DNA from 2 places in the Planctobacterium sp. R6 genome. Region 1 is predicted to be linked to the other one. Evidence: riboswitches for the same ligand, from Rfam matches in the RefSeq annotation. Region 1 holds a riboswitch; the other holds the start of a gene.
What was found. Region 1 has a riboswitch for thiamine pyrophosphate ahead of AC0J20_RS21065 (TonB-dependent receptor). Riboswitches for the same ligand answer to the same signal wherever they lie in the genome.
Positions count from the first base shown of each region.

Region 1 (7,337 bases):
CTTCAGTGTTTAGCACTGCACCAAATGCAAACTGAGCTGCACCGCTGGCATCGGTGGTTATGGAGCCAGCATCTGAAGCTACAGCAATGTCAGTACCATTTGCATTATCGTACAGATCCGCGCCAGTAATGGTGAAAGTACCGTTTGTAGGTGGTGCTGAAGGCGCTGAAAGTGTCACTGAATCATCGGCTGGAACAGAGATGGTTAATGTTGTAAAGGCCGCTGCACCAGAGATATCAAAGATAGCAGGCTGACCCGCTGTGATGATAGTTGCTGAAGCATCTCTATCACCGGCGTCAGTATCAGTAGTACCCGTAGAGCCTGAAGTCGGTGTACTGCCGTTTGCAAAAACAGTCACCTGTGCCTGAACGGTACCATCTAATGTTGCATCAGTATCCTGTTCACCCTGTACCGTAATAGTACCGAAGCTAAGCGCTTGCGATTCTGCTAAAGTAAATGAGTTTTGAATGGTTACTGAAGCAGTAGAGTTTGCTGTTTCCTGAGCATTCACACTTCCTACCAAAGAAGCTAACACCATGCATGATATTGCTGTTTTTGTACTCAACATTTTCATCTATATTTCCTCGATTTCATCAGATTTGAACTCTCCCTGTTCACATGTATAAGGTACACGGAGAGGTGTGTAGCTCTTGGGCGAAAACAGCATTTTCTGACTTTTTCGCCTAATAGCTCAGTTATGTATCGACGCTGTAAAGTCCATTTTTAGGTTAACAGTTCATCTTTTAGCAAAAAAAGACTGCAAAATTCAATAAATAAGGAGATTTTAGTTAAAATGGGTATGAAAATTGCCCACGATGTCAGCATCATAAATCAGCTTCATAAAAAAATGGCTGGTATCCCACTGATTCAGTGTTAACATGCGCCTGCAAATCATGATGCAGAGTACAAATTCTGATCATTTTTGTGCAGCCAGGGGGTGCAAAAAGCGCTGAGATTGATTGTATACCAGTTCCCGTGGGTATTTGTGCTGAGCGAACAAATATTCACCGGACCTGGTATATTGTCAAAACCCCAGACCTGATCCGGATAATACCGGCGTAGGGATGGTACAACATATATTGTTTCTCATCATATAGCCGAAATGCCGGATCTTTTCATGTTTTAACAGGAAGAGATCCTACCGTGAATACATTTTTTAAAACGTCATTAGTCAGTTTAGCCGTTGCCGCATCGACAGGGCCTTCAGCCTGGGCACAGGACGCTGACCTCTTATCTAAATCTATTGAACATATTGTTATTACCTCTGACTTTCGCGGTTTAACTGAAAATGAACTGCCTGCCAGTGCCAGTATTTTATCCGCAAAAGACATTGAACAGCGCCAGGCCCAGTTTTTAAGTGAAATGCTGGACAGTGCACCGAATGTTAATTTTAACAGTGGTGCCGGAAGAGCGCGTTACGTGCAAATCCGTGGTATCGGTGAACGCAGTCAATTTACTGAACCTTACAATCCTTCTGTTGGCTTTTTTGTGGATGATCTGGACTTCTCAGGCACGATGGCCATTGCTACCTTATTTGACGTGGAGCAAGTCGAAGTGCTGAAAGGACCACAAGGTACAGCGTTTGGCTCATCCTCAATGGCGGGGGTAGTTAAACTGAAAACCGTAGATCCTGACGGGGTTGAAAGTGGTAAAGCCAGTGTCAGTGTTGCGCAAAAAGACAGCTACAACCTCGCTGCGGCTTATGGAAACGCGATTAATGAGCAATGGCAGTTCCGTACGGCGGTGCAACAGTATGTCAGCGATGGTTACGTGCGTAACGATTATCTGGACAGAGACGACACCGACAATATCGATGAATTTTCCTCACGCCTGAAAGTACGCTATTTGCCCACCGACGACATAACGGTCGATTTTGCGTTGCACTATTACGATGTAGATAATGGATATGATGCGTTTTCGCTGGACAATATACGCACCACGATTTCGGATGAACCAGGTTTTGACCGACAGGAAACACTGGCATTGAGCACTAAGCTACGATGGCAGATGGATGCGGTTACCCTGGAAGCCACTCTGGGCAGTAGCGATTCAGATATGGACTATGGCTATGATGAAGACTGGACGTATGTGGGTTTTCATCCCTGGGAATACTCCTCCACTGACTATTATTTCCGGGAAAGAGATACCGACAGCCTGGATCTGAGGCTAATGTCTGCAGAGGCATTAAATATGGGGGGTATTGAGGCCGACTGGGTGGTGGGTGTCTATTTCAAGTCCACCGATGAAACCCTGCTAAGAGAATATACCTACGATGCTGACTTTAACAGTGATTATGCCCTGAAAAATAAGGCGGTATATGGTGAAATTTACCCTCAGCTTAGCGATAAGGTAACCCTGACTCTGGGCCTTAGACTGGAAGAAGCCAGCCTGAAATACAGTGATAACCGTGATTTCGCAGACACCGAAGACGACACCTTTGTGGGTGGTCGATTGGTGCTGGATTATCAAATGTCATCAGACTTGTTATCCTATGTGAGCGTTAATCGCGGCTATAAACTAGGTGGCTTTAATGCTGATCCGCGCGTTTCTCCCGAGAACATTTATTTTGAAGGTGAATACACCTGGAATTATGAGATCGGGGCTAAACAGTATTTTGAAGACACTGCCTATGTCGGATTTTCGATTTTCTACATGGATCGAAAAAACACCCAGGTCAGTGATTTTCTGGTGATGCCCAATGATGACACCGGGGCCGTGAGTTTTGTCGATATTATTAAGAATGCTGATATTGGCAAAAACTTCGGTCTTGAACTGGAAAGCTACTATCGCCTGACGGATAACTTTGAGATTTTCTCCAATATTGGGTTGCTGGACGCCAGTTTTGAAGGATATAGCAATGCAAAAGGAGAGTTGATTGTAGAGCAAGATCAGGCTCAGTCTCCCAGCTATATGTTTAATATAGGATTTAACCTGGATTTTGCCGATGCCTGGCGCTTCACCGTTGAAGCCGATGGAAAGGCCAGCTACCGATTTTCAGATGGACATGATGTTGAATCCGGTGATTATACCCTGTGGCACTTCAATCTGAACCGAGACTGGCAAGACTGGACTTTGTCCATTTGGGGTAAAAACATTTTCAACAAAGAGGTATTTGTCAGAGGGTTTGGTGGTTTCAGTAATGATCCGCGTGACTTTTACGAAACCCCGGAACCCTATCTGCAGTTTGGCAACGGGCGTCAGTTGGGCGTCACAGTCGATTATCGTTTTTAAGGAGGCGTTATGAATATTTCAGTGGAAGTCAGTTTGTACCCATTGGCCGATGGTTATCTGGAAATCATCAAAGCCACGGTAGAGCGGCTGGCTCAGGCACAACAGGTGATGGTTAAAACCAATGCCATGAGCACACAAATGACAGGGGAATTTGATGCGGTTATGGCCGTGTTGAAATCCGAAATACTGCACACCTTTCAGGAAACCAATAAGGCGGTGTTTGTCTGTAAATTTTTAAACAGTGATCTCGAATTGTGATGGAGCTGCTTTGGCAACAGCTAATAGCGCAGTCTTTTGCGGAAGTTGTGGCGGTGCTGTGCTCGTTGTTATATGTGCATTTTGCTGCCAGACAACAGCTCTGGTGCTGGCCATTTGCGTTGGCCAGCACGGCGCTTTACACCTGGATTTTTTGGGAAACCAGTTTGTTTTTTCAGTCAGTACTCAATGCCTGGTACTTGCTAATGGCTGTCTATGGTTGGTTGACCTGGCGGAAGATGGATCAAACCGAGCCTAATCAGGTTCAACGGTGGGGCCTAACCCGCAATATTGAAGTCATGTTAGGCTTGTTCTGGGTGTCGGTATTGTTATTTCAGATAGTACAGTTTCTCAGTTCCGAAGCCATCCTGTTCCTGGATGTGGCCATAGCGGTATACAGTGCTTTTGTCACCTATATGCTGACCCAGAAAATACTGGAAAATTGGTTGTACTGGTTTTTCATAAATAGCTTTACTGCCTGGTTGTGTTTTCAGCAGGAGCTGTTCTTAACCACGCTATTATTTTTAATTTATGTTGTGTTTTCCGTAAAAGGTTATCTACACTGGCGGTTAGAAGACAGGGCCGTTAATTAAAGGGGAAAGGGATTCTGAGAAAAAGCCACTTACCTTGATAACAACAAGAACACTCTGATGCTGATTGAAATTGCCACACATCCTGTCACCGAATTATTGGCAATATGCTGTTTTCTGACCTATGTGTTGCTCAGTGCCAAAGGCCTTATCTGGTGCTGGGCTGCGGGCTTTTTGACTTCATTTTTGTACACCTTTATTTTTATTGGCGCTCACCTGCCAGGTCAGGTGGTGCTGAATATTTTGTTTATGTTGATGTCTGTGTGGGGGTGGTCTAACTGGCTGGAAGATAAAAAGCCCGATGGCATAAGTGTGTTTACTTATGCGGACAGGCGTAAATTGTTGCTATCGGGCGTGATTGTTGTGTTGTTCGCCTGGGCCATCAGTTTGTTGCTGCCCTCGTATTTTGAAAGTGGCAAACCCACCATTGAAGCAATAGTTATTGCTTTTAGTCTTTATGCAACTGTGCTGACCATCTATCGCAAAATAGACAGCTGGTTGTACTGGGCCTTAATAAATTTCACCAGCTTTTTACTGTTTTACGATGAAAACCTGTGGCAGACATCTTTTATGTATCTGGGCGTTGCCATTATTTCTGTATGGGGCTTTTACAATTGGCGCTCGTTTCGCCGACAAGATGAGATGACAGTGACGAACTAATGTCAGAATTTTCAATCACTACCTTCCTGGAATCTGTTCTTGATACCCGTCACTTTCAAATATCCCCCTATGAATCGCAGGGAACCAATCTGCATTATCGGGTTGACGCCCAACAAACTTATTTTTTGAAAGTGTTTCAAACCAACCAACTGCAGGTGGTTTCCAGACCAAAACAGTTTCATATACAACGTCAGGTTGCCGCAAAGGCATTAGCACCCAGGCCGGTGGCTTTATCCGGTTGCGAAACCTTTTGGCTGGAGGAGTGGGCCAACGAGGCGGCAGTTGAATCTGTCTCTGGTTCCGTTGACATCATTAACATCGCTGAATCCATGGCGCGGGTTCACAGCCTGAAAGTACAAGCTGATCATCTCGATATACAAGCGGAATGGCACCGCTATATTGAACTTGGTCAATTGGCTCAATCCCGTTACGGGCCAAAGATTGACAGGTTGCTGGCGCTATTTGAACGGCACAATGAGCGAATTTTTTGTCATAACGATCTGCATCGTTCCCATATCATTTTGAATTCCCGGGGCATGACGTTGCTGGATTGGGAATATGCGGCGCTAGGCAACCGCTATTTTGATCTGGCGGCTTGTATCCAGGTAAACGCGTTTACTGTTCAGCAGCAGGAGGTGTTTTTACGGCACTATGCGCAACTGGCAGGATTGCAGTTGCAGGAAACAGAGGTCAGAACCCATCAAATGCTGACGGTTGTAGATTTTACCGCTGAGTTATGGCATAACGCCTACAATCACATCAATAAATCTGTGAAGAAGTAAGGTTTATGGGAATTTCGATTACAGCTCAGGAAAAAGCCATTTTACAAAAAGTGGCAATTCCACCAAGGCCAGAAACGCTGATCAAGATTGGTGAAGAGAGTAAAAAAGCGGAACCTGATGTCAGCAAAATTGCCGCCGTGATCACGGCCGATGTAGGTATCTCTGCCGCAGTGCTTCAGGTGGTAAACTCACCGGTTTTTCGCCGCAGTCGCGAAATTCAGTCTATTCAGCAAGCGGTAATGACGCTGGGCTTAAAACGACTAATGCCGCTGGTTAAGTCTGTTGCGTTAAAAACTGCCGTGGGTGAAACGGAGCAACTGGCCGCCTTCTGGGATACCGCATCAAAAATTGCTAATGCGGCCTCCATTGCCGCGGATTTATTGGACAAAACGGCTTTAAAAGATCATGCCTATATGCTGGGGCTGTTTCACAATGCCGGTATTCCGGTGATGATGATGGAATTTGCTGATTATTCAGAGGTGTTGGCAATGTCTGAGTCACAAGGTTGGCTCGCGGTCGCAGATGAAGAGCGCAATCGCTATGGCACTTCTCATCCCACCATGAGCGCGGTATTAGCGCAGAAGTGGAAGTTACCGGCAGTGATGGTAGAGACCATTTATTATCAGCAGGATGTTGAAGGCCTTTATTCGTCGGGTGAATTATCAGCCACCGGACTGGATTTAATGAGCATTTTGAAATTGGCTCGACATGGTGTGCATGTGGAAAAAACAGATTCCACCTCAGACAGTGAATGGGGAGAAGTGGAAGATGCAATTATTGAACGCTTTGATCTGACCGATGCTGACATTGAAACCCTGAGAGAACAACTGTTAGACAAGATGTCTGAACAATAAGTCAGCGAACGGTTCATGTTGCGCGATAAAAGCCTTTACCTTTGAAAAACTCTCAGTATAATGCCGCGTCCAGTGTTAGGACACTTTCATCGTCTTAACCACGACAGGGGTGTAGTTCCAATTGGTAGAACAGCGGTCTCCAAAACCGATGGTTGGGGGTTCGAGTCCCTCCACCCCTGCCACTTTTCTTTCGACTCAAAATGGGGTACAACACCCTTTTTAGCACTGCAGAGCAGCCAGCATGAGCCAGGCCAAAGAATCCTCGAAATCGCATACCGAACTTCAAAGATACACACTGAATGAATTGGGTATCGGTGGCTGGCGCTTATCCGATCCCGGTGCACTCAGTGCTGAAGTGGCTGAGTCTTTCGCTATCGTTAGCATCGAAACCTCGCAGTCTAAAAGCGATGTATCTGAGGGTACCGCGCCGGTAACAACCGCGAAAGAAAGTGCCTCAGATGTACTGAAACGCTTGTCGGGGGATTTATCGAAAGAACAACCCATCAAAAAAGAGCGTGCAGTACCGGAAAGGCAGGCACAACCCGAAGCGTCACCAGAGCCTGAAAAGTTGGATAAGTGGCTGGTGCAATGTGCGGCAAAGCCCCTACAATCGGATATCGAACTGGCTCTTAACGCATTGCAAATACCTTATGTTACCCGGGCTTATGATAAACCGGTGCAGTATAGCGGCGTGATTTCCGACAATGCGGAATTAGCAAAAGCCGCCGAACAGGTGTTTTCAGAACAGGCCCTGAAATCTTCAAAATCGAAAAAGCAATTGTGGCAACACTTGTTACAAGCTCAAAAAAGCCCATCGTGAACCAAACTGAGTTTCAGGAAATTCATCCGGAAAACTACAATGCAGCCTTTAAGTTGCAAACTGCCTGTCATGCCTTTCCCTGGTCACAAGCCGTGTTCGTTGACTGTCTGACTCCACCTTATTTTGCCTGGCAGCTGGTGGATGA
Region 1 is NZ_JBVTQY010000052.1:15,171-22,507, forward strand. It holds gene AC0J20_RS21060 (hypothetical protein) at 1-574, opposite strand, end outside; TPP riboswitch at 924-1,082, shown strand; gene AC0J20_RS21065 (TonB-dependent receptor) at 1,144-3,231, shown strand; gene AC0J20_RS21070 (YkoF family thiamine/hydroxymethylpyrimidine-binding protein) at 3,241-3,489, shown strand; gene pnuC (nicotinamide riboside transporter PnuC) at 3,489-4,079, shown strand; gene pnuC (nicotinamide riboside transporter PnuC) at 4,137-4,736, shown strand; gene AC0J20_RS21085 (phosphotransferase) at 4,736-5,518, shown strand; gene AC0J20_RS21090 (HDOD domain-containing protein) at 5,524-6,372, shown strand; tRNA gene AC0J20_RS21095 (tRNA-Trp) at 6,478-6,554, shown strand; gene AC0J20_RS21100 (hypothetical protein) at 6,614-7,192, shown strand; gene rimI (ribosomal protein S18-alanine N-acetyltransferase) at 7,189-7,337, shown strand, end outside.

Region 2 (7,337 bases), on a different contig from region 1:
TAATGGCGCCGACGATAGCGCTGACACCCTGACTAATAGCAATCTTGTTCTCGCCTGGTACATTGAGAAAGTCAGCCAGGGGTAAAAGTTGCAGCGCGCTGTACAGCATATATAGAGTCACAAGCGCAATAACCGGCACCATCCAGGAGGCAATGCGGTTGATGGCTGAGAAGCCGATTACCGTGGTAACAGTCATCAGAGTACCGGCTATAAGTTCGATTGCGAAACCCGGTAGCACATCCATTTGATATTGTTGAAACAGGACGTTGACCGCCCCGGAAAACAGATCGATATTGACCCCAAACCAACCCAATAACGACAGGGCAAATGCCAGATTAATCGCAGCAGCACCTTTATCACCAAATGCAATACGTACCAGTTGATAGGAGCTCATGCGGGTCTGAACCCCGATAGTGCCCATGGCACCGCCAATCAGGGTTAATATCAGGCAGCCAATTAGCATGGCCAGCAATGCGTCCGGTATAGACAGGGAGTGTGCTACCTCTAGCCCTGTGATAAAGGTAGGTAGAGAAAAGGCAACCATAGCGGAGATGGCCGCAATACGAGGCCAGGCAATCAACTGGTTTTGATGGGGCAGCGTGTCCCTTTGCTCTTGCGGGGTCATGTCATTGTGCATTGTCTGAGCCTTTCAATGAAGTTGCTCTGATGGATGAATTAAGTCTAGAACATGGCAGAAAAATATTTGTTTGAAGTGATGGGTGAGAAAAACAGATTGTTTTTTATTTCACTGCAAATCAAAATCTTATTTTGTTCTAAGCGGAAAGTCTGATGACAAAAAAGAATATTAAGCTGGATGCAATCAATAAACGCATTTTGGCTACCATCCACAAACAGGCTGATTTGTCCAATCAGGAATTGGCGGATCTGGTGGGGTTGTCACCCAGTGCCTGCTTTCAGCGCACCAAAGCACTAAAAGAGGCCGGTTATTTCTTTAACTTTCACACCGAAATGGATTTAGACCGTATCTGTGAACACGTGCTGGCCTACGTGGAAGTTAAGCTCGAATCCAATACCCCTCAGGCCCGTAAACCCTTTGAACAGGCCATTCAGGATATCCCGGAGTTTATGGATTGTTTGAGAGTAGAAGGAGAATTTCACTACATGATGTTCAGTTGCTTTCCCAATATGCAGGCGTTGAACAAAGTTTGTGATGACGTGGCCGGAAATCCAAAACTAGGTATCAGGGAAATGCGTATCAGAACCATTTTAGAGCGATCTAAGTGGTATCTGGGTTATCCTTTGGAAAAACTCAACTGGTTAGAGTGAGACGTTAACGTCCGGCAGATAATTGCAGGTTGTTGCCGACCTTGTGCGTTTGTTGGGCAAGATAACCGGACCAGAAATCGGCACCTAATTCGTTCATCAGGTTGGCCTCGGCGTTCATCAGCATGGCAACTCCAATACCCAGCTCGCTGCTAAACGAGACTTCGGCGCGATAGCCCTTAACCCAGCCACTGTGATAAGCCACCTGCAGACCGTCGATTTCATAAACTCGCCAGCCCAGGCCGTAGTGAGCATTGTCCAGTAAGTTTCGCCATGCGCGGCGTCTTAATTCGCGGGAGGTCCGGATGTGAGGTTGGGTGATCTCGGTAATGATTTCCGGCTCGATAACATCCGGATATTCCCCCAACATGGCCTGTAACCAGATGCCCATATCGTGACTGTTAGTATTAATCCCTGCCGCCGGGGAAACCCGATAATAGGATTCGTTGAGTCGGGTTTTGGTCCAGTTTCTGGCACGGGTAAGTACATGGGGCTTAGCCCAGTCGGCGGCCTGCATCAGCGGCTCACGACCAACACTGGTGTGATACATGTTCAGCGGTGTCAGCAGCTCCTGCTCCAGCACCCGGCCGTAAGAGGTATTTTGTTGCTGAAAGTGGTATTCCAGTACGCCAAACAGGGCATTCTGATAGGTGTAACATTTGCCAGGCTGACACAAGGGGTCCAGATCTTTGAGCTGATCGATAATCTTGGGCAAGGGATATTCGGCTTCAATCAGATTGTCGTAGGCATTGCGCATTAAGCCACTACTTTGACTGAGCAGGTGCTCCAGAGTAATGGTGCGATTGTTATCGCTAAAGGAAAAATCAGGGGCCAGCTCCTGCAACGGTTGTTGCCAGTTCAGTTGCCCTTTGTGCACCAGTTTTGCTGTCAGCCCTCCGGTGAATGTTTTTGATACCGACGCCAGTCGAAACAGGGTTTGTTCGTTAACTGGCTGACCGCCCTTTTCGGTTAATCCGGTATTGAAATAACGCGGTGCATGGTCCTTTTCGATAAATACCATGCTAAACCCGGGGATCTTTTGGCCGCGAATTTTGGAACGGGTGTCCTGCCAAAATTCATCAATAAAATGTTCATCGGCTAATGCAGAAAAGCACATAGCAGACAGCAGGGCAACAATAGACAGACGCAAAAAAATCAACCAAAACTCCGGTAAAAATAACAACTTATGATTGCACACCTGAACCTGTTGGCAGCGTACAACCGCGCTATTATCGCGATTAAGGGCTGTGCTTGCAATGCCACACCGCTCAACAATTAGTCTGATAGTCAGAAATTAACGCAACATTCAGTTCCGGTTTCATCGCATCCGCTACAAAAAATAACGTAAACTGGCGTTAATTCCTTGCTCAAACCCGGAGCCAAATAATGAATTCACAGCAATGGCAACAAGCCAGAATGAGTCGTGATCGACGCTTTGACGGTCGATTTTTTGTGGCTGTGAAAACCACCGGTATTTTTTGTCGCAATATTTGTCCGGCCAATCTGCCCAAAGAAGAAAATGTCGAATACTACCCCCATGCGGCGCAGGCGTTGCATCAGGGCTACCGGCCCTGTTTGCGTTGTCGACCCGACAGTGCCCCCAGCTCCTTTGCCTGGATGGGCGTTGAAACCACCGTGGCACGTGCAATGCGCCTGCTTCGGGAAAACCCGGAATCCGATTTACAACATATAGCGCACAGGCTGGGCATCTCCGATGGCTATCTGCGCAAGCTGTTTCGCCAGCATTTAGGGGTATCACCGAAACAATTCCAGCTGACCGAACAATTGCTGTTCGCTAAAAAGTTGCTGCACGAAACCAACTTAACCGTTGAGCAGGTAGCCGCCACGGCGGGCTTTCAGTCAGCCAGACGATTGCAACAGAATATGAAACAGGCCATGCAACTGACTCCTTCGCAAATTCGCCTGAAGCAAGCTGAGTCTGGTGGGCAATTGCAACTGTATCTCGCTTACACGCCGGAGTATTGCTGGCGTCAGGTACGGGATTTTTGGCAAGTGCGGGCCGTGCCCGGTATGGAAGAGGTTACCGAAACCAGCTATGCCCGAAGCTTCAACTGGCAAGGTCAGAAGGGCTTTTTTAAAGCCGAGATAGAACCTGAGCGGTTTCGTTTTCGGGTTACCCTGAATATGGCCAGTTACGGTGAGTTGCGGGGTATTTTGCAAAATATTAAGCGCATTCTGGACCTGGAAGCGGATCACAGCCTGGTGCAGCAGGCACTACTCAATACCGGTTTAGCTGAGCAGCAATTAACTGTGGGTATACGTATTCCGGGAGTCTGGTCCCTATTTGAAGCAGGATGCCGGGCGGTATTGGGTCAACAAGTGTCAGTTAAAGCGGCAGTGAATAAAGTGGCGCAGCTCACCGAAGTATTGGGCGAAGCTATTACCGTTGATGCGGATTCAGATGACGTTAGGGTTAGTCGCCTATTCCCTACGCCGGAGGCGGTTGCCAACAGTGACCTGGAATTTTTCAGGATGCCACAGGCCCGAAAAAATGCACTCAAGTCGCTGGCGCAGTTTGTGTATGAGCAAGGCGAACATACTTCGCCCGATGAATGGTTGAATATTAAAGGGATTGGACCCTGGACCATCGCCTACGCCAAAATGCGCGGACTGTCTGAGCCGGATATCTGGTTGGGCACCGATCTGGTGATAAAAAATCAGATTAAGCAGTATTCTCTGAATACCGATGCCGCTGCTCCCTGGCGCAGTTATCTCACTTTCCAGTTATGGGACAAAGCCTGATGAACAATGCCAGGACTCGCATTTTTGACTATCTGAAAACGCCTTTGGGCTGGCTGGAAATTGCCGCCAGTCAGGGGCATTTGCAACATATACTGTTTGTGGATGAACCCGTGCATGGTGCATCGTCTGATTCCTTATTAACAGAAGCAAAACAACAGCTTGAGCAGTATTTTGCCGGTAAACGCACCGATTTTGAGCTGCCACTGGCGCCCAAAGGCACTGAATTTCAGATCAAGGTTTGGCAGGCGCTGTTAACCGTGCCTTATGGCGAAACCTGCAGTTATCTGGATATCGCACAAACCCTGGGGGATCACAAAGCGGTGCGGGCTGTCGGGGCTGCCAATGGTAAAAATCCGCTGAGTATTGTGGTGCCCTGTCACCGGGTTATCGGTAAAAACGGCAAATTGACCGGTTATGCAGGGGGATTGTCCAGAAAAGCATGGTTGCTGCAACTAGAATCAGGGCAAAATAGCGCAAAGCAAACCTCTTTCTGGGATGAGTAAAAGGACAGTGATATGCAGGCTAAATCTTATCTGGAACTTTTGATCCTCGGTGCGCTGTGGGGCGCGTCATTTTTGTTTATGCGCACCGCTTCGCCGGAGTTTGGTGCCTTTTCTTTAATCCTGTTTCGGGCGTCGATTGCGGCGGTGTTTTTACTGGTGCTGATGGCCTTTATTCGCCGTCAGGAAATGCAGCAAATTCGCACTCACTGGCGACACCTGGTGGTGCTGGGATTAACCAATACCGCCATGCCTTTTACCTTGTTCGCCTGGGCCACCTTGTCGCTGGAAGCCGGGCTGACCGCCACCCTGAATTCCACCGCGCCCATGTTTGGCGCGCTGGTGGCCTGGCTGTGGTTAAAAGACAAAATAGCGCCTGCCACCATATTTGGTTTGGTGGTGGGCTTCACCGGGGTCTTCATCCTGATGTCAGAGAAGATTTCCGATGACGCGATGTTGCTGCTGCCCATTATGGGGGCCCTGTTTGCTTCTACCTGTTATGGCTTTGCCGCCTGCTATTCCAAGCTCTATGCCGCGGGCATGAAGCCGCTGGCGGTGGCTACCGGCAGTCAGGTTTATGCCGCTTTGCTGTTGATTGTTCCAGGCATTATCACCTGGCCAGAGGCGATGCCGTCGGTCAGTGCCTGGCGGGATGTGATTTGCCTGGGCATTGCCTGTACCGGTGTGGCCTATATTCTGTATTTTCGCATTTTATCCCGCGAAGGTGTCAGCAAGGCCTTATCGGTAACCTATCTGGTGCCACTGTTTGCCTTTATCTGGGGCTGGTGGTTCCTCGATGAGCAGGTTACCCAGAGCATCTTACTGGGTGCAGCGACAATTTTATTGGGTGTGGCACTTACCACCGGTGTGTTTAAGCTGCCGTCGAAATTCTGGTTTGCTAAGCCGGAAACTAAATAATAATCCGTGTGTAACCAAAACTTCTGAAAATCCATATTGACACAGCGCCTGGCGCTACAGTAATTTAAAAGGGAAATTGATACTTCTTGTCGGAGTGCCAGATTCTTCGGTGGTGGGTGATACCCACCGTTGAATTATTCTGGCTGAGATCGCAGTTGCGGGATCCGTGAACCTGACCAAGTTAATACTTGCGTAGGAAACAAGAAAGCAAGCTTCAAAACCCAGGAATAATCCAGTTCGGGCACTATCCAGGGCGTTTGTGGCGGCTTCCTGTCCAGCTTCTTCTTATTTCTGACAAGACCGATTTAACACAAAGAGGTCTTATCATGACAACCAATACAAAAAATGCGCGTCAGCGCCGCGCTGAAGCCGAAGAGTTTATTCAACAACTACGCGGCTATGATTATCCCAATTCCAAAAAGGTTTATGTAACCGGTACCCAACCTGATGTGCGCGTGGGTATGCGGGAAATTCATCTGGCCGACAGCCTGATTGGCGGCAGCGAAGAAAATCCACAATATGAGTCGAATGCACCAGTGCGGGTTTACGATACTTCCGGTGCCTACGGTGAACCTGATGTCGAAATTGATGTGCGCCTCGGCTTGCCAAGGCTCAGGGAAGGCTGGATTGCCCAGCGTCAGGACTGCGAAACTTTACCTGCACCCAGCGCCGGATTCTCTCAGCAAAGGCTGGCGGATGAAGGGCTGGATCACATTCGTTTCGAGCATTTACCCGCTATTCGCAGAGCCAGAACCGGGGCGAATGTCACTCAGATGCACTATGCCAGAAAGGGCATCATTACCCCGGAAATGGAATACGTAGCGATTCGGGAAAACATGGGCAGAGCCAAACTGGCCGATGAGATACGTGCCGCTCAGCAAAAAGGCGAGTCTTTTGGTGCCAGTATTCCCGAACAGATCACCCCGGAGTTTGTGCGACAGGAAATCGCCCGCGGGCGGGCCGTACTGCCCTGTAATATCAATCACCCGGAAAGCGAGCCGATGATCATTGGCCGGAACTTTCTGGTAAAGGTGAACGCCAATATTGGAAATTCCTCAGTGACCTCTTCTATCGAAGAAGAAGTGGAAAAACTGGTGTGGTCAACCCGTTGGGGGGCAGATACCGTGATGGATTTGTCCACCGGTCGTTATATTCACGAAACCCGCGAGTGGATTATTCGCAACAGCCCGGTGCCTATTGGCACAGTTCCCCTGTATCAGGCACTGGAAAAAGTGAATGGTGTTGCTGAGGATCTCACCTGGGAAATCTATCGGGATACCCTGATTGAGCAGGCCGAGCAAGGGGTTGATTATTTTACTATTCACGCCGGTGTTTTGCTCAGATACGTGCCCTTAACGGCAAAACGGGTGACCGGCATAGTATCCCGTGGTGGCTCTATTATGGCGAAATGGTGCCTGGCCCATCACAAAGAAAACTTTCTCTACACCCATTTTGAAGACATTTGTCAGATCATGCAGCAGTACGACGTCAGCTTTTCCCTGGGGGACGGCTTGCGTCCTGGCTCCATTGCCGATGCCAATGATGCAGCCCAAATGGGGGAATTATCCACGTTAGGTGAACTGACTAAAATTGCCTGGCAATACGATGTGCAGACGATTGTGGAAGGGCCGGGGCATGTACCCATGCAATTGATTAAGCACAACATGGAAGAACAACTTAATTTGTGTCACGAAGCGCCGTTTTACACCCTTGGCCCACTCACCACCGATATTGCGCCCGGCTACGATCACATCACCTCTGCTATCGGTGCAGCACAAATTGGTTGGTATGGCACTGCTATGCTGTGTTACGTGACACCCAAGGAGCATCTGGGCTTACCCGATAAACAGGATGTAAAAGAAGGGCTGATCA
Region 2 is NZ_JBVTQY010000003.1:166,590-173,926, reverse strand. It holds gene AC0J20_RS03655 (purine-cytosine permease family protein) at 1-637, opposite strand, end outside; gene AC0J20_RS03650 (Lrp/AsnC family transcriptional regulator) at 790-1,287, shown strand; gene AC0J20_RS03645 (serine hydrolase domain-containing protein) at 1,292-2,443, opposite strand; gene AC0J20_RS03640 (Ada metal-binding domain-containing protein) at 2,671-4,047, shown strand; gene AC0J20_RS03635 (methylated-DNA--[protein]-cysteine S-methyltransferase) at 4,047-4,550, shown strand; gene AC0J20_RS03630 (DMT family transporter) at 4,563-5,465, shown strand; TPP riboswitch at 5,546-5,681, shown strand; gene thiC (phosphomethylpyrimidine synthase ThiC) at 5,792-7,337, shown strand, end outside.
Region 2: it holds a riboswitch for thiamine pyrophosphate, as region 1 does, so the genes downstream of both, thiC (phosphomethylpyrimidine synthase ThiC) here and AC0J20_RS21065 (TonB-dependent receptor) in region 1, are expected to answer to the same signal.